4 regions of the Rhodoferax sp. P1_F3 genome follow, and region 3 is predicted to be linked to each of the others. Evidence: predicted binding sites of a transcription regulator. Region 3 holds the regulator's gene; each other region holds the start of a gene.

Region 1 (5,527 bases), on a different contig from region 3:
TGGCACCGCTGAGCAGGGTGATGGTGGAGCGCTGCACGGCCTGGTTGTCCTCACGCAGCAGCAGCCCGTCGTAGGTGATGGCGACATTGCGTGAAAACAGCTCCAGCAGCTCGCGTGCCTGGTCGTTGATCGGCTCGTCAAACTCCATGTAGATCAGGCTCTCGCTGCCGGCCTTGGTCTTGAAGTAGCCGGCGTAGTGCCGCTCGCCGTGGTGACTGGTCTTTTCGCGCAGCGCCCGAGCGATGGCGTCTTGCACGCTGCGCGGCAGGTTGCCCACTTCTTCATCCACCATGAGCTGCGAATAGGCCTCGGTAGCCGCCAGCACCTTGAGTTGGCCTTCGGTGGAGTTGGCGGTGTAGGCCGATACGCGGCTGGCGCACAGGCCTTCGCCGTTCAGGTCCAGCAGAAAGTTCACCTGTTCTAGCACTGCCGAGGCAAAGCCGCGCAGGTTGCGCGAATCGCAGACCTGGCTGATGGCCTCGATGGAGCGACGCAGCCCCAGGCGGGCGTGTTCGATGCGCATGAGGTCGCGGTAGGCGCGCAGGCCGGCGTAAAACACGGTGATCAGCTTGCGCCGCGTGAGGTCGGTTTTTTCCTTGTAGTCGTTGATGTCGTAGTCGCGGATCACCTGCTCTTCGGGCGCCTGGCCGGGCTGGCCGGTGCGCAGAATGATGCGCACATTCAGGTTGCCCAGCTCTTCGCGGATGTAGCGCGCCAACTCCAGCCCGGCGTGTTCGGATTCCATCACCACGTCCAACAGGATCAGCGCGATGTCGCCGCGCGTGGCCAGTACGGCGCGGGCTTCGGTGGCGCTGTAGCAGTGGGTGAACTCCAGTCGGCGGCCGTCCATCTCAAAGTCTGACATCACCAGCTTGGTGACTTCGTGCACCGCGGGTTCGTCGTCCACCACCAGAACCTGCCAGGCGGGCAATCCCTTGCGGGCGATGGGTTCTGCTTGCTCGTCACTAAACACCAGATCATCAGACATGTGTCGGTTGCTCGCTAAGAGGTGGGTGGGCAAAGTTTAAATCGGATTGTGGCTGCGATACTACGGTTCATGCAGCTTCAGGAAATACTCTATTCACAGGGCTTTGGCACACGCCGGGTGTGCGCCGGTTTGATCCAGCAGGGTCTGGTGCAGGTTTATATGCCAAATGAGCCTATAGCCCCCGTCGTCATTGCGCAAGCAGCTACTGAATTTGTAGCAGAAGGGCTGCGCTTCCGGGTGCAAGGCGTGGAGTGGCAGTACTTCGAGAAGGCCTACATCGTGCTCCACAAGCCAGCGGGCACCGAGTGCTCACAAAAGCCTTCTACCTACCCCAGCATCTACACGCTGCTGCCGTCCCCATTGCGCACGCGCCCACAAAAAGCTGCGGTGCAGGGCGTGCAAGCCGTGGGGCGGTTGGACCAGGACACCACGGGCATGCTGCTGCTCACCGATGACGGCAAGTTCATCCACAAAATGAGCTCGCCACGCCACCATGTGCCCAAGGTGTATGACGTAACGGTGAAGCACCCGCTGGACGACAAGCAGGTGCAAAAGCTGCTGGCCGGTGTGGTGCTGGACGATGACCCGGCGCCCGTGCGCGCTGCTGCCTGCGAGGCGGTGGGTGAATTTCATTTACGACTCACGCTGACCGAAGGCAAGTACCACCAGGTCAAGCGCATGGTCGCCGCGGTCAGCAATCGGGTGGAGGGGCTGCACCGGTCGAAGATTGGCGGCATGCCGCTGCCGGCGGACTTGGCGCCTGGCCAGTGGCGCTGGCTCAGCGCCGAAGAGCTGGTTGCCGTGCAGGCGGCGGGCTAGGGCCATGAACGCCATGCTCGATGCGTTTTGGCGGTCGGTGGCGTACTGCCTACACCCGCGGGTGATTGGCCTGTCGCTGCTGCCGCTGGTGCTAATGGTCGGGCTGATCGCGGGGCTGGGCTACTTTTTCATGGACGCAGCCCTGGCCGCCGTGCAGAACATGCTGGAGTCGTCTGACTTGCTCAACAGCCTGTGGGCTTGGCTGGAGTCGGCGGGCGCGGGCAAGCTCAAGACCGTGCTGGTGCCGCTGATCGTGATCACCGTGGCCACGCCCTTGATCGTGATGGCCTGCCTGCTGCTGGTCGCCATGCTGATGACGCCGCTGATGGTGCGCCTGGTGACCCGGCGCCGCTTTCCGCTGCTGGAGCGTACCGGTGGCGCTTCGTACGCTTTCAGCATCGTCTGGGCGCTGGGCTCCACAGTCTTGGCCTTGTCGGCCATGGTGCTGTCCGCGCCGCTGTGGTTCGTGCCACCGCTGGTGCTGATCCTTCCGCCGCTGATCTGGGGCTGGCTGACCTACCGCGTGATGGCGTTTGATGCCCTGGCTGACCACGCCACGGCCGAAGAGCGCCACACCCTGTTTCAGCGCCACCGCTGGTGGCTGCTGGGCATGGGGGTGTTTGCGGGCTACCTGGGCGCGGCGCCCAGCTTGATCTGGTCGGTGGGCTTTGTGGCCGTGGCGATGGCGCCGTTCCTGATCCCTATTTCCATCTGGCTGTACACCCTGGTGTTCGCCTTTGCGTCGCTGTGGTTTGCGCACTACTGCCTGGCTGCGCTGCATCAGCTGCGCTGGGAGCGCGCCCAGTTACCGCCCGTGCCGCCTGCGCCACCCCCATCCCCTGCACTTGAATTGCCTGCGAATCCTCTGGAGCTAGCATGAACGTTGGTTTGGTCATCATTGGAGACGAAATCCTGTCGGGCAAGCGCGCCGACAAACACCTGTCCAAAGCCATCGAGCTGCTTGGCGAACGGGGCCTGCAACTGGCCTATGCAGACTATGTGGGTGATGACCCCGAGCGCATCACCCAGACGCTGCAGCGTGCGTTTGCCTCGGGCGACGTGGTGTTCTCGTTCGGCGGTATCGGTGCCACGCCGGACGACCACACGCGCCAGTGCGCGGCGCGCGCCTTAGGCGTGCCGCTGGAGCTGCACCCGGAGGCCGAGCAGCTGATCCGCGAGCGTATGCAGGACGTGGCCATGGAACAGGGCCTGCCCTACGAACCCGACCGGGCTGACAACGTGCACCGCCTGAACATGGGTATGTTTCCGCGGGGCGCGGCCATTATTCCCAACCCGTACAACAAGATTCCAGGCTTCTTTTGTCGAGGAGGTGGCGGGCTGAGCGCCGCCGGGCCGTTCCAAGGCGCGAGCCCCCCCTCGGGGGGCAGCGACCCACACGTAGTGGGGGAGCGTGGGGGGATCTATTTCGTGCCCGGCTTTCCGGTCATGGCTTGGCCCATGGTGGCGTGGGTGCTGGACCAGCAGTACGCCCATTTGCACCGCAGACACGGTTGGCTAGAGCGTTCCGTGGTCGTTTTTGGTGCCATGGAGTCGACTTTGACGCCGCTGATGGAGGCGCTGGAACAGCGCCATGCAGTCAAGGTGTTTAGCCTACCCAGTGTGGACCACCCGGAGTGGGGGCGCCATATCGAGCTGGGCGTCAAGGGGGAACCAGACGCTGTGGGGCTTGCGTATGCGGGCTTGCTGGAAGGTCTGAAGGCACTGCAAATGGCGTTGGGCCCAGAATTGGTGCGAAGCTGAATTCGCACAATACCGGTGCGCAAATGATTTGCACTAAATTGGTGCAATCGTGCTGCCGATAGAAGTTACATGGGCGCATCTTTGCGGTGCGCCCCCCTAAAACTCCGGTTTCTCGAGGCAGAATATGGCGGTTTCTCTAAATTGCCCGGCCAGCGGTTTTTGGCACAAAAGCTGCATTGAAGACGGGGCAATTCTTTTTTACAACCGTGCAACAGGAGTATTTGATGGCCAAGACCGTCGCAGACGTGATGAAGATGGTGAAAGAGAACGAAGTCAAATTTGTTGACTTCCGTTTCACCGATACCCGCGGTAAGCAGCAGCACACCACCGTGCCTGTCTCGCATTTCGACGAAGACAAGTTCACCTCCGGCCACGCATTCGACGGTTCTTCCATCGCCGGCTGGAAGGGCATCGAAGCTTCCGACATGTTGTTGATGCCCGATCCCAACACGGCCAACATCGACCCCTTCTTTGAAGAAACCACCATCATCATGAACTGTGATGTGGTGGAGCCTGCCGACGGCAAGTCTTACGACCGCGACCCACGTTCCATCGCCAAGCGCGCTGAAGCCTACCTGAAGGCCTCTGGCATTGGTGACGCAGCCTACTTCGGTCCAGAGCCAGAATTCTTCATCTTTGATGGCGTTCGCTGGAGCACCGACTCCAACAACACCTTCTACGAAATCGACGAGTACGAAGCTCCCTGGAACACCGGAACCAAACTCGAAGGCGGCAACCGCGGCCACCGTCCCACGGTCAAGGGCGGTTACTTCCCCGTGCCTCCTGTCGACAGCACGCAAGACATGCGCGCCGAGATGTCCCTGATTCTCGAATCCCTGGGCATCCCCGTCGAAGTGTTCCACCACGAAGTGGCAGGCGCTGGGCAGAACGAAATCGGTACCCGTTTCTCCACCCTGGTGGAACGCGCTGACTGGACCATGCTGCAAAAGTACGTGGTGCACAACGTGGCCAACGCCTACGGCAAGACGGCTACCTTCATGCCCAAGCCCTACCACGGTGACAACGGTTCCGGCATGCACGTGCACCAGTCGGTGTGGAAAGACGGCAAGAACCTGTTTGCTGGCGACGGCTATGCCGGTCTGTCCGACTTCGCGCTGTACTACATCGGCGGCATCATCAAGCACGCACGTGCCCTGAACGCCATCACCAACCCCGGCACCAACAGCTACAAGCGCCTGGTTCCTCACTTCGAAGCACCGGTCAAGCTGGCGTACTCTGCCAAGAACCGTTCCGCTTCCATTCGCATTCCGTTTGTGGCGAACCCCAAGGGCCGTCGCGTGGAAGCCCGCTTCCCCGATCCATTGATGAACCCTTACCTGGGCTTCTCCGCCTTGTTGATGGCGGGTCTGGATGGCGTGGAAAACAAGATCCACCCCGGCGAGGCCGCATCGAAGGATCTGTACCATCTGCCTCCCGAGGAAGATGCCAAGGTGCCAACCGTGTGCCACAGCCTGGACCAAGCGCTGGAATGCCTGGACAAGGACCGCGGCTTCCTGACCAAGGGCGGCGTGTTCACTGACTCCATGATCGATGCGTACATCGATTTGAAGATGCAGGAAGTGACCCGTTACCGCATGTCGGTACACCCTGTCGAATTCGACATGTACTACTCCCTGTGATTTCTGCTGCCCCTGTGGCAGTGTTTTCCTGAAAAAGGACGGCGTAAGCCGTCCTTTTTTTTGCAAACATGGCGGTGTAGATTCAGGTCCAATTGGCAGGGATACTGTGGCGGTTTTGTTTTTAGGCACTTTTTGGCGCATACTGAATCCACCGCCAGGCACTCTGTTAGCGCGGACACAGCATGAACACCCATTTTTTGATTTCTTTGATAGCCCTTGGCTCGCTCTCCGGTGCGTTTGCACAGGAGCGCATCTACCGTTGCGGCAACGAGTACACCAACACTGTGTCCGAGGCCCAGGCGAAAAACTGCAAACTGAT
Region 2 (5,527 bases), on a different contig from region 3:
AGCGAGGGGTTCAGGCCCGCAGAGTCCGCCACCTTCAGCGGCAGCACGTAGCCCACGGCGGAGTCGAGTTTTTGCTCGAACACGCGGCGCAGACGGGCGCGTTCCATCTCGTCGTCCAGCTTGGCGTTGAAGGGGTCCACATTGACTGGCAGGCGGCGTTCGCGCCACAGGTAGTACCAGGTGTCCTCGTAGCCGGCCTGCACGTACTTGTCGGTCAGGCCCAGCTTGCCGGCCAGCGTGCGGATGAAGTAGCCCGCGTCTTCAGCGGTGTAGTGGGTGGGCTTGCGCTCGTCGGTGAACAGCGCGGGGTTGTTCCACACGCGCTGTTTGTCGGCGCGCCAGTAGATGTTCAGCGCCCAGCGGGGCAACTGCTCGCCGGGGTACCACTTGCCCTGGCCAAAGTGCAGAAAGCCGCCCTGGCCGTATTCGTCGCGCAGCTTGTGCACCAGCTCGGTGGCAAAGCCGCGCTTGGTGGGGCCTAGGGCGTCGGTGTTCCACTCAGCGGCGTCGCGGTCGTTTACCGCCACAAAGGTAGGTTCGCCGCCCATGGTCAGGCGCACGTCGCCGGCCACCAGTTCGGCGTCCACCTTGTCGCCCAAGGCCATCACGCTGGCCCATTGTTCGGGCGTGTAGGGCTTGGTGACGCGGGGGGATTCGTAAATGCGGGTGACCTGCATGTGGTGGCTGAATTCCACCTCGCTCTCATCTACGCCGCCTTCGATGGGGGCCGCGCCGCTGGGCTGCGGTGTGCAGGCCAGGGGGATGTGGCCTTCACCGGCCAGCAGGCCGCTGGTGGCGTCCAGCCCAATCCAGCCGGCACCGGGCAAATACACCTCGCACCAGGCGTGCAGGTCGGTGAAATCGACCTCGGTACCGCTGGGGCCGTCCAGCGATTTCACATCGGGCGCGAGCTGGATCAGGTAGCCCGACACAAAGCGCGCAGCCAGCCCGCAGTTGCGCAGCAGCTGCACCAGCAGCCAGGCCGAGTCGCGGCAGGAGCCGGAGCCAAGCTCCAGCGTTTCTTCCGGCGTTTGCACGCCGGGTTCCATGCGGATGGTGTAGTCCACCGACTTGTGCACCATGGTGTTGAGGTCGACCAGAAAGATGACGCTGCGACGCTTGGTGCGGTCAATCTTGTCCAAGTAGGCCTGCACCAGGGGCGTGACCGGGTCCGCGGCTAGGTAGGGCAGCAGCTCTTGCTTGAGCTCGGGGGTGTACTTGAACGGAAATTCTTCCGCTTCGGGTTCCAGGAAGAAGTCAAACGGGTTGTAGACCGCCATCTCGACCACCAGGTCCACGGTGACCTTGAACTCTTTGGTCTTCTCGGGGAACACCAGGCGGCCTTGGTAGTTGGCAAACGGGTCTTGCTGCCAGTTGATGAAGTGGGTGGCGGGTTCGACTTTGAGGGAATACGACACCACCTTGCTGCGGCAGTGGGGGGCAGGGCGCAGGCGGATGACCTGGGGACCGAGATTGACCAGACGGTCGTAGGTGTAGTGGGTGACGTGGTTCAGCGCTGCGTGAATGGACATGGGCCGGTCTCTCGGTAATCTCACTGGGAAGCCTGTGCAGCGAGGGCTGCACCGACACCATACTAACAATCGATGTTGACAGGCTCTCCAAAGCAAGTCCTGCGCCATGCCTTCGGAGGCCTTGGGGCAGGCCTTAAAACCGGGGAAGGGCCGGGTTAGCATGGGGCCATGTTCTCTGCCGCCACCCTTACCAGCGCCTGGCCTCGCACGGTGTTTGCGGCGCTATTGGGTGCGGTGTTGGGTACTGCATGGCAGTTGCAACAGTCCGAACTCTGGTCCGCCTGGGTTTATGTGGCTTTGGGGCTTCTAGCCCCCGTTGCGTATGCGCTGGTAGCTCCTAAAAGAATAGCATTGGTGTTCGCCACGGCCGTGGTGTTACTGACCGGCATGGCACTGGGCTTTGGCACCACCGGCCTGCGCGCCGTGGCGTTTGCCAGCCACACGCTGGCACCCGACCTGGAGGGGCGTGATTTGCGCGTCACCGGCATGGTGACCGATATGCCGCAACGTTCGGAAGCGGGTTTGCGCTTTCGTCTGGCGGTGGAAGAGGCGCAACTGGATGGCCAGACGGTGGCGGTGCCCGCGCGCATGGACGTGGGCTGGTACGCCGGTGGCTATGCGCTGGTGGGCGAACAGGCCGGGCTGCAGCGCGTGCCCGCCGAGGTGCAGGCGGGTGAGCGCTGGCAGCTGACACTGCGCCCCAAGGCGCCGCACGGTGGCCTCAACCCCCATGGGTTTGACTTTGAGCTCTGGCTGTGGGAGCAGGGCGTGCAGGCCACCGCCTATGTGCGGGCTGGCGACAAGGATGTGCCGCCCCAACGCCTGGGCCAAACCTGGCGCGCCCCCGTCGCCTTGGCGCGGCAGGCGCTGCGCGACCGCATTTTGGCCACTGTGCCCGACAAGCGTTCCGCCGGACTGATGGCCGCGCTGGTGGTGGGCGACCAGGCGGCGGTAGACCGCAGCGACTGGGATGTGTTCCGCGCCACCGGCGTCAGTCACCTGGTCTCAATCTCCGGGCTCCACATCACGATGTTCGCCTGGGGTGCAGCCTGGCTCACCGGTTGGCTGTGGCGGCGCTCACGGCGCCTGTGTCTGGCGGTACCTGCTCCGTCGGCCGCGTTGCTGGGTGGTGTGCTGCTGGCCTGTGCCTATGCGGTGTTTGCCGGCTGGGGCGTGCCCGCGCAGCGCACCTGCCTGATGCTGGCCACTGTGGCGCTGCTGCGCCTCTCGGGTGCGCGTTGGCCCTGGCCGCTGGTGTGGCTGCTGGCCTGTGCCGCCGTGGTGGCGCTGGACCCGTGGGCGCTGTTGCAGCCTGGGTTCTGGCTCAGCTTTGTCGCGGTGGGTGTGCTGTTTGCTACAGATTCAGGAGCTGCTCGCGCAGAAGATACGGGGGCTAGCGGTCGATTTGGCTCCAAGGTGTGGGCCATGTTGCGAGAGCAGTGGGTCATTACCCTGGCGCTCGCGCCGTTGACGCTTTTGTTGTTTGGTCAGCTCTCCGTCGTGGGGCTGGTGGCCAATTTGCTGGCGATTCCCTGGGTCACGTTGGTGGTCACGCCGCTGGCGTTGCTGGGGGCGCTGCTGCCCGGCGTGTGGGATGTGGCCTCGTGGGCCGTCGCGCTGCTGTGGCAGTGGCTGGCTTGGTTGGCGGTGTTGCCGGGTGCGGCCGTGGTGTTGCCCTTGCCCCCGCTGGGCTTGGGGCTGGGAGCAGTGGCGGGTGGCTTGCTGCTGGTGCTGCCTGCGCCCTGGCATATGCGGGCGCTGGGCGTGCCGTTGGTCTTGCTCACACTGCTGTGGAGCCCGGCCTTGCCAGCGGCAGGGCAGTTTGAGCTGCTGGCGGCGGACATTGGCCAGGGCAATGCGGTGCTGGTGCGCACCGCCCACCACGCGCTGCTGTTTGATGCCGGGCCGCGCTACAGCCTGGAGAGCGACGCGGGCCACCGCGTGCTGGTGCCGCTACTCAAGGCGCTGGATGTAACGCTGGATACCGTGGTGCTGAGCCACCGCGACATCGACCACGTAGGCGGCGCAGCGGCCGTGCTGGCCATGCAGCCGCAAGCCGCGTTGCTGAGTTCGATTGAGCCGCAACACCCACTGCAGCAGTTGCGCACGGCCCAGCGCTGCGAGGCTGGCCAGCAGTGGGAGTGGGATGGTGTGCAGTTTGAAGTGCTGCACCCGCAGCCTGCCGATTACCTGGCCAGCCCACCGCCCAAACCCAATGCGCTGTCCTGCGTGCTGCGCATCAGCGCGGGCCAGCGCACCGCGCTGCTGGTGGGCGACATAGAGGCTGCGCAGGAGGCGCGTTTGGTGCAGGCCTTGCAGGGCACCGGCCATTTGCATGCCGACGTGCTGCTGGTGCCGCACCACGGCAGCAAAACGTCGAGCACGCCCGAATTTCTGCAGGCCGTAGCGCCGCAATGGGCGCTGGTGCAGGCCGGGTATCGCAACCGCTTTGGTCACCCGGCGGCGCCGGTGGTGGAGCGCTACGCGCAGGCGCGCATCAATTTGGTGTCATCGCCCCGCTGTGGTGCAATGGTCTGGCGCTCGGAGCAGCCCCAAAATGTGGCGTGCTCTCGGGAAGAAGATCGCCGTTACTGGCATCATCATGTGCCATAGTGGTGCATGGGGGGCGTGGCCCAAAGCTTGCATACTGCGTGTTCAGAGAGGTCTTTTATGCGGAAATTCGACGAGATGTACACCCAGCTTCCCTACGAGTTTTTTACTCATGGCAAGCAGATACGAGACCACTACAAAATTTACGACGAATGGCTGGCCCGCCAACCCGGCGACATGATGGCCAAACGCCGTGAAGAAGCGGAGATGATTTTCCGCCGTGTGGGCATCACCTTTGCCGTCTACGGCGAGAAGGACGAGGATGGCTCCGGCACCGAACGGCTCATTCCCTTTGACCTGATTCCCCGCATCATCCCGGCGCACGAGTGGTCCAGCATGGAGAAGGGCCTGACGCAGCGCGTCACCGCACTCAACCGCTTCATCCACGACATCTACCACGACCAGGACATTCTGAAGGCCGGCATCGTGCCGCGCGAGCAGATCGAGGGCAACGCCCAGTACCGCCCCGAGATGGTGGGTGTGGACGTGCCCAACGGCATCTACTCGCAAATCAGTGGCATCGACATCGTGCGGGCGCCCGACACCAATGGCAAGGGCGAGTACTACGTGTTGGAAGACAATCTGCGCGTGCCCAGCGGTGTGAGCTACATGCTGGAAGACCGCAAGATGATGATGCGGCTGTTCCCCGACCTGTTCAGCGCGCACCGTGTGGCGCCCATTGCCCATTACCCCGACCTGTTGCTGGAAACCCTGCGCGCCAGCAGCCCGGCCACCACGGCCGAGCCCACGGTGGTGGTGCTCACGCCCGGCATGTACAACAGCGCCTACTTCGAGCACGCCTTCCTGGCCCAGCAGATGGGTGTGGAGCTGGTCGAAGGACAAGACTTGTTCGTCAAGGACAACTTCGTCTACATGCGCACCACGCGCGGCCCACGCCGGGTCGACGTGATCTACCGCCGGGTGGACGATGACTTTTTGGACCCCACGGTGTTCCGCCCCACGTCCACGCTAGGTTGTGCCGGTTTGCTCAATGCCTATAAGGCCGGCAACGTCACCATTTGCAACGCCGTGGGCACCGGCATTGCAGACGACAAGTCCATCTACCCCTATGTGCCGAAGATGATCGAGTTCTACCTGGGCGAGAAGCCCATCCTGAACAACGTGCCCACCTTCATGTGCCGCAACAAGGACGATCTGGCCTACACGCTGGCGAATCTGAAAGACCTGGTGGTGAAAGAGGTGCACGGCGCGGGTGGCTACGGCATGCTGGTGGGGCCCGCGGCCACGAAAGCCGAGATCGAAGACTTCCGCAAGGCCTTGTTGGCCAACCCCAGTGGCTACATCGCCCAGCCCACGCTCAGTTTGTCCAGTTGCCCCACATTTGTGGAAAGCGGCATTGCGCCGCGCCACATCGACCTGCGGCC
Region 3 (5,527 bases):
GTTTTGTGCCCCAGCAGCGCCTGTACTACGCGCTCGAAGCCATGGGCCTGGTGGAGAAGCTGCACGCCAAGGTGTTTGCCGCCATCCACGTCGAGAAGCTGAACCTCAGCGGTGGCGACGCCATCGTCGAGTGGGTGGCCAAGCAGGGCGTGGACAAGGCCAAGTTTGTCGAGCAGTACGGTTCGTTCAGCGTGGCCACCAAGGCTACCAAGGCTGCCCAACTGCAAAACGCTTACAAGGTCGAAGGCGTGCCCGCCCTGGGCGTGGCAGGTCGCTTTTATACCGATGGCTCCATCGCCGGCAACATGCAGCGCGCGCTGCAGATCGTGGACGCGTTGATCGTCCAGGCGCGCACCGCTCGCTAAAAAACGCCCCTCTGCACGCGCCGCAGAGGGATCCCACAGGGCTAGAATGATTTGTCATTCAACCCCTTTGTGGAGAGTCTTCCCATGGCACACCCCAAGTACCGGCTGGTCACCCGCAGTGATTTTGATGGGCTGGTGTGCGCAGTCCTGCTCAACGAGCTGGACCTGATCGACGACATCAAGTTCGTCCACCCCAAAGACATGCAGGACGGCAAGGTGGAGGTGTCCGACCGCGACATCACCACCAACCTGCCGTACGTGCCGGGCGTGCACCTGGCCTTTGACCACCATGAGTCGGAGACGGTGCGCAACACCGGTGAGCGCCCCAACCACATCATCCTGCCCGATGCCGACTCGGCCGCGCGCGTGGTGTTTGACCACTATGGCGGCGCCAGCCGCTTCCCGGCGCGCTTCCACGACATGATGGAAGCGGTGGACAAGGGCGACTCGGCCCGCTTCAGCCACGACGAAATCATGGCCCCCACGGGATGGGTGCTGCTGAATTACCTGATGGATTCGCGCACCGGTCTGGGCCGCTTCCGCGAATTCCGCGTCAGCAACTACCAGCTGATGATGGATTTGATTCAGTACTGCCGCCACCACGGCATCGACGACATCCTGCAGCTGCCCGACGTGGTGGAGCGCGTGGAGCTGTATTTCGACCATGCCGCCAAGGCCAAGGAGCAACTGTTGCGTTGCTCCACCGTGCATGGCAACCTGTTGGTGCTGGACCTGCGCAACGAAGACACCATCTTTGCGGTGAACCGTTTCATGGTCTACGCGTTGTTCCCGCAGACCAATATCTCCATCCACGTGTTGTGGGGCTTGCAAAAGCAAAACACCGTGTTTGCCACCGGCAAATCCATCACCAACCGCACGTCGAAGACCAATATTGGCGACCTGATGCTCAGCTACGGCGGGGGTGGCCACGCCAATGCGGGCACCTGCCAAGTGGAGAACGACCGCGCAGCAGACGTGTTGCAGGCGCTGATCGCCAAAATTAACGCCGACGGCTGAGTCGGCCAGGGCGCGAAATGCGCAAAGCGCTCGGTACAATGGCCGAAGCGCTTTTGAGCAAGTTTCGTGCCTTTATGAAAAATACCCTTTTGTCGGTGTCCTTGTGGCTGGCTCTGTCCAGCGTGGTGGGGCACGCCTGGGCCGAAAAGGCCGACCGAAACAAGCCCATGAACGTGGAGGCCGACGCCCTGCGCTACGACGACGTCAAGCAGGTCAGCGTGTTCAGCGGCCATGTGGTGCTGACCAAGGGCAGCATCTTGATCCGTGGCGCCCAGATCGAGGTGCGCCAGGACCCCGATGGCTACCAGTACGGCCTGGTCACCGGCTCGACCGCCACGCCGGCGTTTTTCCGGCAAAAGCGCGAAGGCCTGGATGAATTCATTGAGGGCGACGGAGACACCATTGAATACGACGGCAAGGCCGACACCGTGCGCTTTGTCAAAAAAGCCCAGTTGCGCCGCCTGCGCGGGGCCACGCTGGCCGATGAGGTAACGGGCGCCGTCATCCTCTACGAAAACCTGACCGACAAATTCACTGTGGATGGTGCCCCCAAGACCGCTGCCGCCCCGGCCGGCCGTGTGCGCGCCATGCTGACGCCCAAACCCGAGGCCGAAGCTGCCCCTGCTGTGTCCCAACCCAGCCCGACCCTGCGCGCTACGCCACAACTTGAGAAGGCCGCCCAGTGAGCGAGCCCACCCAAGAAGCCCCGGACACCAGCACCGGGCGGCTGGAAGCCCGGCATTTGCAAAAGTCGTACGGCAAGCGCCAGGTGGTGAAGGACGTGTCGCTCACCGTGCGCACTGGCGAGGTGGTTGGCTTGCTAGGCCCCAACGGCGCGGGCAAAACCACGTCGTTCTACATGATCGTGGGCCTGCTGCGCGCCAGCGCGGGGGACATCACCATCGACGGCCATTCCATCGAGCACATGCCCATTCACCGCCGCGCGCGGCTGGGGCTGGGCTACCTGCCGCAAGAAGCCTCGATATTCCGTAAACTGAATGTGGAAGACAACGTGCGCGCCGTGCTAGAGCTGCAGCGCGACGACGCAGGCAACCCGCTCAAGTCGGCCGAGATTGAGGCACGCCTGACCGCGCTCTTGCAAGACCTGCGCGTGGAGCACCTGCGCGAGTCGCCCTCGCTGGCCCTGTCGGGCGGCGAGCGCCGCCGTGTGGAGATTGCGCGTGCGCTGGCCACGCGGCCGCGCTTCATCCTGCTGGACGAACCGTTTGCCGGCATCGACCCGATTGCGGTGATCGAGATCCAGCGCATCATCAACTTCCTCAAGGGCCGTGGCATCGGCGTGCTCATCACCGACCACAACGTGCGCGAGACCCTGGGCATCTGCGACCACGCCTACATCATCAGCGACGGCCATGTGCTGGCGCAGGGCACCCCCTCCGAGATCGTGAACAACGCCGATGTGCGCCGCGTCTATCTCGGTGAGCATTTCAAAATGTGATGAAGCAGGGCCTCTCGCTACGCGTCTCCCAACACCTGGCGCTCACGCCCCAGTTGCAGCAGTCCATCCGTCTGCTGCAGCTCTCCACGCTGGAGCTGAGCCAGGAGGTGGAGCAGATGCTGGACGAAAACCCCTTTCTGGAGCTGACCGAAGAGCGGGCCGAGCGCGAGGACTTCGGCCTGAACGCGGTGGACGCCACGGTGAGCGAGGGTGACCGCCTGTCCGAGAACAGCGAAGTCGATTACGCGCCCAACGCGGTGGCGGACTACGCCACCTCCACCAGCACCAGCAGCAATGACGAAGAAACCACGCCGCTGAGCAGCAGCGACGAGCCCAATTGGGAAGGCGATGGCACCACCGAGATGACGCCCGACGACGGCGAGTGGGGTGTGGATGCCAAGGCCCGGGCCAACAACCTGGGTGACGACGAAGAGAAAGACGCTACTGAGCTCGCGCGCTCGGCCGAGTCGCTGCAGACCTTTTTACACCGCCAGGCCCTGAGCCTGCGCACCAATGCCACCGACGCAGCCGCGCTGCGCTTCCTCATCGAATCGCTCAATGACGATGGCTACCTGGAAGACCCGCTGGAAGAGTTGGCGCGCAGCCTGAACCCTGGTGACGAAGAACAGTTGCAGGACCTGGTGCACCATTTCACCGTGGCGCTGGGCCTGCTGCACAGCCTGGAGCCTGTGGGCGTGGGGGCGCGGGACCTGGGCGAGTGCCTGCGCCTGCAAGTGGCTTACCTGCTGGCCCAGGCCGAGGAAGAGGGCGAGGACGAGCGCGCAGAGGTGCTGCAGGTGGCGCTGGGCATTTGTCGCCAACCCATGGACCTGCTGGCGCGGCGCGACATCAAGCGCCTGGTGCAGATGGGTGTGGGCAGCGACACCCTGGTGCGCGAAGCCATTGCGCTCATCGCGCGGCTGGAGCCCAAGCCCGGGCGCCGCTTTGTGGACGTGGAGCGCAACATCGTGGTGCCCGACGTGCTAGTGGTGGCGATTGGCAAGGCCGGCGGCATCCCCAAATTCCGCGTGCAGCTCAACCCCGAAGTGATGCCGCGCCTTAAGGTGCATGACATTTACGCCAATGTGCTGCGCAACCACCGCGGTGGCCGCGACGGTGCGGGCCACGCCGCGCTTCAGCAGCGTCTGCAAGAGGCACGCTGGTTCATCAAGAACATCCAGCAGCGTTTTGACACCATCCTGCGCGTGAGCACGGCCATCGTGGAGCGGCAGAAAAATTTCTTCACCCACGGCGAGCTGGCCATGCGTCCCCTGGTGCTGCGCGAGATTGCCGATGAGCTGGGCCTGCACGAATCCACCATCAGCCGCGTGACCACGGCCAAGTACATGGCCACGCCGTTTGGCACCTTCGAGCTCAAATACTTCTTCGGCTCGGGCCTGGGCACCGAGAGCGGTGGCAATGCCTCCAGCACCGCGGTGCGCGCGCTCATCAAGCAGTTCATTGCCTCCGAGAGCAGCAAGAAGCCCTTGAGCGACAACCAGATTTCCGACATGCTCAAGGAGCAGGGCATCGAATGCGCCCGGCGCACCGTGGCCAAATACCGCGAGGGCCTGAAGATCGCCCCCGCCTCACTCCGCAAAGCGCTATGAACCAACTGACCCTTTTTCTCCCCTGCGCCGCCGGCGTGGAGGAGTACCTGGCGCCGGAGATCTTGCAGATCACCGGTCTGCCGCCCGGCTGCGTGACCAAGCAGCGCGGCGGCGTGGCCGTGCGCACCTCGTTTGCGCACGCCATGTTGCTCAACCTGTACTGCCGCCTCTCGCAGCGCGTGCTGGTATTGGTGTCGTACACCGAATACCGCAGTGAACAAGACCTGTACCGTGCCGGCCTGCAAGTGCCATGGGAGCAGTGGTTTAGCCCGAAGGAAAGCATCAAGGTCGAGGTGACCGCGCAGCACAGCCCGCTGACCTCGCTGAACTTCGCTGCGCTCAAAGTCAAGGACGCCGTGTGCGACCGTTTCCGCGAAGTGGCGAATGGCGTGCGCCCCGACGTGAACACGCAGTGGCCCGATGTGCGCATCTATGCCCACCTGACCACCGACAGCTGCTCGCTCTACATCGACACCTCGGGCGAGCCGCTGTTCAAGCGCGGCTGGCGCGAGGACAAGGGCGACGCCCCGCTGAAAGAAACCTTGGCCGCCGCCATGATCGCCGCCAGCGGCTGGGCCTCGGGCGATGACGACCTGATGCCGCTGTACGACCCCTGCTGCGGCAGCGGCACGGTGGCCATTGAGGCCGCGCAGATTGCCTGCAACATCGCGGCGGGTTCGCTGCGCCGCTTTGCGTTTGAGAAATACCGGCCCTTCCGCAGCCAGGAATGGGCGGACATGAAGGCCGAGGCCGCCGCCAACGTGGTCAAGCCCGAACCGGGCCAGACCGCGCTGATCTACGGCAGCGATGTGTCGCACCGCATGGTGGACTTTGCCCAGCGCAATGCCCAGCGTGCCGGTGTGGCCGATGTGATCGAGTTCCGCGGTGGCGATGCGCTGCAGCGCATGCCCCCAATTGAAGGTGGCGGCGTGATGGTGCTGAACCCGCCCTATGGCGAGCGCATCGGCATCGGCGGTGTAGCCGGTGAAGGCGAGGGGGCGCGCTTTGGCGCACGCGAACTGGCGCAGACCGACGAGGGCGTGGACTTCTTCAACCAGCTGGCCAGCCACTGGAAG
Region 4 (5,527 bases), on a different contig from region 3:
CAGTGCCAGACCCAGCCCACCGGCAGCGGCTACAGCAATCAGGGTTCTGCGTTGCATGGCGGTGGCCCTCAGGCTTTGACAGCTTCGAACTGGCGGGTGTCGACCTGCGCGTCCTTGAAGTCGAACCAGGGATCGGGCTCACCGTCCAGCGCAAACTGCAGGCGTTCCCACAGCGCCTTGCGGCCCTCGTGGTCTTCCAGAATGCGCTTCTTCACATAGTCCAGGCCCACGCGGTTCACATAATGCACGGTGCGCTCCAGGTACCAGCCCTCTTGGCGGTACAGCTCGCAAAACGCACCGGTGTACTCCAGCACTTCGGCCGCGGTTTTCACCTTCACCAGGAAGTGCGCCACCTCGGTCTTGATGCCGCCGTTGCCGGCCACATACATTTCCCAGCCGCTGTCCACACCGATCACGCCCACGTCCTTGATGCCAGCCTCGGCGCAGTTGCGCGGGCAGCCGGAGACGGCGAACTTCACCTTGTGCGGTGCATACATGCGCCACATCGCGCGCTCCAGGTCCTTGCCCATTTGCGTGCTGTCTTGCGTGCCCATGCGGCACCACTCAGATCCCACACACGTCTTCACCGTGCGCAGTGCCTTGGCGTAGGCGTGGCCGGAGGGCATGCCGATGTCTTTCCAGATACCGACCAAGTCTTCCTTCTTCACGCCCAGCAAGTCGATGCGCTGGCCACCGGTGACCTTGATGGTGGGCACCTTGTACTTGTCGGCAGCATCGGCAATGCGGCGCAGCTCGTCGGCCGTGGTCTCGCCGCCCCACATGCGCGGGATGACGGAGTAGGTGCCGTCCTTCTGGATGTTGGCGTGGCTGCGTTCGTTGATGAAGCGGCTTTGTGGGTCGTCCTTGGCTTCTTTGGGCCAGCTGCTGATCAGGTAGTAGTTCAGCGCAGGGCGGCAGCTGGAGCAGCCGTTGGGAGTCTTCCAGCCCATGCCCTGTTGCACTTGCGCGATGGTGAGGTATTTTTCCTTCACGATGGCGTCGCGCACGGCCTGGTGGCCATGGTCGGTACAGCCGCACATGGCCTTGGTCTTGGGCGTGGCGGAGTAGTCGCCACCGGCGGTGAACATGATGATTTGCTCCACCAAGCCGGTGCAGGAGCCGCAGGATGCGCTGGCCTTGGTGTGCTTCTTGACCTCGTCCAGCGTGAACAGGCCTTTCTCGCGGATGGCCTTGCAGATGGTGCCCTTGTTCACGCCATTGCAGCCGCAGACCTCATCGCTGTCGGCCATGGCGGCGGCTTTGTTCTGGCCCTGGTGGCCTACGTCACCGATGTTGGAGCCGCTCTCGCCAAACATCAGCTTGTCGCGGATATCGGCAATGCTGCGGCCGTCGCGCAGCAGCTTGAAGTACCAGCTGCCGTCCACGGTGTCGCCGTACATGCAGGCGCCCACCAGCTTGTCATTCTTGATCACCAGCTTTTTGTAGACGCCGCCAAAGGGGTCGCTCATCACGATTTCTTCGGTGCCGTCGCCGCCCGTGAAGTCGCCGGCCGAGAACAGATCAATGCCTGTCACCTTCAGCTTGGTGGAGGTGAGCGAGCCGGTGTAGCGGCCAATGCCGTACATGGCCAGGTGGTTGGCGGCCACTTTGGCCTGCTCAAACAACGGGGCCACCAGGCCATAGGCAATGCCGCGGTGGGCTGCGCATTCGCCCACGCTGTAGATGCGGGCGTCGGTCACGGTTTGCATGGTGTCGGTCACCACAATGCCGCGGTCCACATGCAGGCGCATGCTGGAGGCCAGCTCGGTGTTGGGGCGAATGCCCACAGCCATCACCACCAGGTCGGCCGGTACTTCGGTGCCGTCCTTGAACTTGATGCTCTTCACGCGGCCATCTTCACCACCCACCAGCTCCTGGGTCTGAGCGCCCATCAGGAACTGCAGGCCACGCTCTTCCAGCGACTTGCGCAGCAGGCCACCGGCCACGGTGTCCAGCTGGCGCTCCATCAGCGTCGGCATCACGTGCACCACGCTCACGGTCATGCCGCGCAGCATCAGGCCGTTGGCCGCTTCCAGACCCAACAGGCCACCACCGATGACGACGGCGTGCTTGTACTTGGTGGCCGCGTCGATCATCGCGTTGGTGTCGGCAATGTCGCGGTAGGCGATCACGCCTTCCAGGTCTTTGCCGGGGATGGGCAGGATGAAAGGGTTGGAGCCAGTGCAGATCAGCAGGCGGTCGTATTCGGCCTCAGTGCCGTCCGACGCCTTGACGATGCGTTTGACACGGTCCACTTCCACCACTTTTTTGCCAGCGTGCAGCGTGATGTTGTTCTCGGTGTACCACTCAAAGGAGTTCAGCACGATCTCGTCCAGCGTCTGCTCGCCAGCCAGCACCGGGCTCAGCAAGATGCGGTTGTAGTTGGGGTGGGGCTCGGCACCAAAGACGGTGATGTCGTACAGGTCCGGGGCCACCTTGAGCAATTCCTCAATGGTGCGCACGCCGGCCATGCCGTTGCCAATCATTACCAGTTTCGATTTTTTCATAGTAGCCACTCCAAGGACGAGAAGACTCAAGCGGATGTGGCGGGGCCACATGCCAGAAATTAGGGGGTAGAGGAGATCCGCGCCTTATGCAAAGGCGCACCAGCAAGCACTGGCGTTGGACAGACTGCGACTGCGCGACTTCGTTGTGCGCAGAACCGGCATGGCTGTCATCTCGTTTGAGCGCGTCGTTGCGCCCGGCTCAGCTAATGCAAGAGCTGTGCCATATGATCGGAACTTGTCTGCATCGGCCCTGTTTGCCGTGGGTCTGGTGCGCGAATTGCGTGACCCTGAATCGCTTGTGAGCCCCGCTGTTCCTGGCTAAACCTGATTTTTTATGATTTCCGTCCTGCTTTGCTCCACCCGCCAAATGACCGCGCCCACGCTGGCCGCCGACCTGCAGGCGGTGGGCATTTCGGTGCTGGCCACGGTCGACGATTGCAGCAAGTTGGTGCAGGGCGTGGTGCTGCACGCACCAGATGTGGTGGTTTGCGACGTGCCGTTGCCCACCAGCGCGTGGTTCCAGGCGCTGCAAGTGGTGGGGCAAACCGTGCCACGCCCGTTGATCGTGTTCACGAATGACAGTGATGCCAGCCATATCGAGCAGGCCACCGAGTGCGGCGTGCATGCCTATGTGGTGAACGGCTATGGGGCCAACCGGCTGCGCCCGCTCATCCATCTGGCACAGGCACGGTTTCAAAAGGCCGAGCAACAGCGCCAAGCCTATGAAGAACTGGCCACCCGCTTCGAGGAGCGCAAGGCGGTGGACAGGGCTAAGGGCATTCTGATGCGGGCCCAGAGCCTGTCGGACGATGACGCCTTCCGCACCCTGCGCTCGGCCGCCATGAGTTCCAACCAGCGCATGGGCCAGCTGTCGCAGCACATCATCCAGTCGGCCCACTTTGCCGAGGTGGTGAACCGCTCGGGCCAACTGCGCATGTTGTCGCAGCGCTTGGTCAAGTTGCACCTGCTGCAGGCTGCACAGGTCCAGGCCGTGCACCACACTGCCCTGCTGCAGGACTCGGTGCTGTGGGTGGACAGCAACTTTGCGCTGTTGCGCAAAAACCTGTCGCAGCCCACCTATGGCGATTTGCTGGCGCAGGTGGCCCACACCTGGGAGCTGCTGAAGGCCGCGTTGGCCGCAGGTGGCACTGACGTGGTGGAGCGCGAGGCCGAGGCCTTGCTGTTGGGCGCTGAGCGCCTGACGGCCAGCCTGGAAAGCTCGGGCGCCGCCGCACCGCTGCAGGTGCTGAACCTGGCGGGGCGCCAGCGCATGCTGTCGCAGCGCTTCGGCAAGTACGCGCTGTTGGCGCTGGAAGGCGAGGGCATGGCGGTGGAGCTGGCTCAGGCCGGCATGCGCGCTGCCCAGCAGGAATTTGAAAAAGCGCTCACCTACCTGAATGGCCTGCCCCTGAGCACCCCCGCCATCCATGAGGCCCTGGGTGCTGCAGGCGTGGCGTGGCTGCAGATGGTGGCCGCGGCCCAAGACGCCCAGCGCCTCAGTCCTGCCAAGCGCGGCGCCCGGCTGGAAGATCTGGCGGCGGGCAGCGAAACCTTGCTGGGCCTGTTCGAGCAGCTGTCGGGCCACTACGAACACAGCATGCAAATGCTGCTGGGATGAGGCAAGGGTCTAGGGTTAACCCGCACGATTTTGGTGCGTTGCAGCAACATTCGGCACTGAAATTGCTTATCTTGGTGCATGGCTTTTGACATAGACATTGGCTTTGCATCCCTGGCCGGGCGCAAACCTCTTAACGAAGACTTCTGCGCCGCCATGTTGCCCACCCCCGGGCAAGAGGATATGGGCTCCATCGTTGCCATTGCCGACGGCGTTAGCGCTGGTGGCATGGGCCGCGAGGCTGCGCAGACCACGGTGACCAGCCTGGTGCGCGACTACTTTGGCACCGCCGAGACCTGGGACACGACCGTCGCCCTGGACCGCATCATCGCTGCGCAAAACGCCTGGCTGTGTGGCATCAACCGGCGCCGTCAGCCTGCCATGGGCCTGACCACGCTGACCGCACTGGTGTTGCGCGGCCATTCGTACACGCTGGCCCATGTGGGGGATGCGCGCTGCTACCTGGTGCGCGACGGCAAGGCCACCCAGCTCACGCAAGACCATGTGGTCAACCACCCGGACCTCAAACACCAGCTGCTGCGCTCCGTCGGGGCCGAAGACCACCTGGTGGTGGACTACCTGCAGGGCGACCTGCAGGTGGGCGATGTGTTCATTCTGCTCACCGATGGTGTGCACGGCGAAGTGGCGGCCCGCCGCCTGCCCGAATATGCGGCCATGGCCGACGCGCGTGAGGCCGCCCAGAAGCTGGTGGACCTGGCGCTGACCCGGGGCAGCAACGACAACGTGTCCGCCATGGTGGTGCGCGTGCAGGGCCTGCTGGAGGCCACGCTGGCCGATGCCAACCGCCGGGCCGAGGCCTTGCCCATACCCGCAAAGCTGAAAGTCGGCGACACGCTGGACGGTTTTGCCGTGACGGCGCCCATTGCAGACAACGGCATCAATGTGCTGTACCAGGTGCGTGACCCGGTGACGCAGACGCTGTACGCCCTCAAGACCCTGAACACCGCCCGCGCCCACGACCAGGAAGAGCGCGCCATGCTGGCCCATGAGGCGTGGCTGGCGCTGCGCATGCATTCATCTCGCGCAGCGGACCACCTGGTGGCCGTGCACGAGCGCTTGCCCAATGGCCGTGAGCGTTCGGCGTTTTATGTGCTGTATGACTGGCATGGCGGGGAGACCCTGCAGCAGCAGCTGGACCACCACACACGCGTGGCGCCGGCCGTGGCGCTGGGCTACACCATGCAGGCACTCAAGGGGCTGGCGCGCCTGCACCGGCAGGGCGTGGTGCACCGCGACATCAAGCCCGCCAACCTCCACCTGGGTGACGACGGCGTGCTGCGCGTGCTGGACCTGGGGGTAGCCCTGAGCGGGCGTGAACCCGCCGCCATGCGGGCGCTGCACGCGGGCACGCCCAGCTATGTGAATCCCGAGCAATGGGGCTTTC

What was found. The regulator sigma-54, encoded in region 3, starts transcription at its own class of promoters, with help from an activator protein. The targets are predictions, from matches to a motif close to TGGCANGNAANCTGCTTT.
Region 1: a site for sigma-54 is predicted at 3,729-3,746, ahead of glnA (type I glutamate--ammonia ligase). Genes of this name have one in related genera too.
Region 2: a site for sigma-54 is predicted at 1,622-1,639, ahead of AC1DZ5_RS05950 (transglutaminase family protein). Genes of this name have one in related genera too.
Region 4: a site for sigma-54 is predicted at 2,713-2,730, ahead of nirB (nitrite reductase large subunit NirB). Genes of this name have one in related genera too.

What each region holds. Positions count from the first base shown of each region.
Region 1 is NZ_JBFUBO010000006.1:35,815-41,341, forward strand. It holds gene AC1DZ5_RS10985 (DUF3369 domain-containing protein) at 1-988, opposite strand, end outside; gene AC1DZ5_RS10990 (16S rRNA pseudouridine(516) synthase) at 1,058-1,807, shown strand; gene AC1DZ5_RS10995 (EI24 domain-containing protein) at 1,812-2,687, shown strand; gene AC1DZ5_RS11000 (competence/damage-inducible protein A) at 2,684-3,568, shown strand; gene glnA (type I glutamate--ammonia ligase) at 3,793-5,208, shown strand; gene AC1DZ5_RS11010 (hypothetical protein) at 5,391-5,527, shown strand, end outside.
Region 2 is NZ_JBFUBO010000003.1:11,710-17,236, forward strand. It holds gene AC1DZ5_RS05950 (transglutaminase family protein) at 1-1,532, opposite strand, end outside; gene AC1DZ5_RS05955 (ComEC/Rec2 family competence protein) at 1,701-4,145, shown strand; gene AC1DZ5_RS05960 (circularly permuted type 2 ATP-grasp protein) at 4,203-5,527, shown strand, end outside.
Region 3 is NZ_JBFUBO010000008.1:185,805-191,331, forward strand. It holds gene AC1DZ5_RS14815 (thiol:disulfide interchange protein DsbA/DsbL) at 1-365, shown strand, start outside; gene AC1DZ5_RS14820 (exopolyphosphatase) at 450-1,382, shown strand; gene lptA (lipopolysaccharide transport periplasmic protein LptA) at 1,457-2,068, shown strand; gene lptB (LPS export ABC transporter ATP-binding protein) at 2,065-2,841, shown strand; gene rpoN (RNA polymerase factor sigma-54) at 2,841-4,451, shown strand; gene AC1DZ5_RS14840 (THUMP domain-containing class I SAM-dependent RNA methyltransferase) at 4,448-5,527, shown strand, end outside.
Region 4 is NZ_JBFUBO010000012.1:12,538-18,064, forward strand. It holds gene AC1DZ5_RS17720 (type IV pili methyl-accepting chemotaxis transducer N-terminal domain-containing protein) at 1-57, opposite strand, end outside; gene nirB (nitrite reductase large subunit NirB) at 69-2,507, opposite strand; gene AC1DZ5_RS17730 (ANTAR domain-containing protein) at 2,875-4,125, shown strand; gene AC1DZ5_RS17735 (bifunctional protein-serine/threonine kinase/phosphatase) at 4,204-5,527, shown strand, end outside.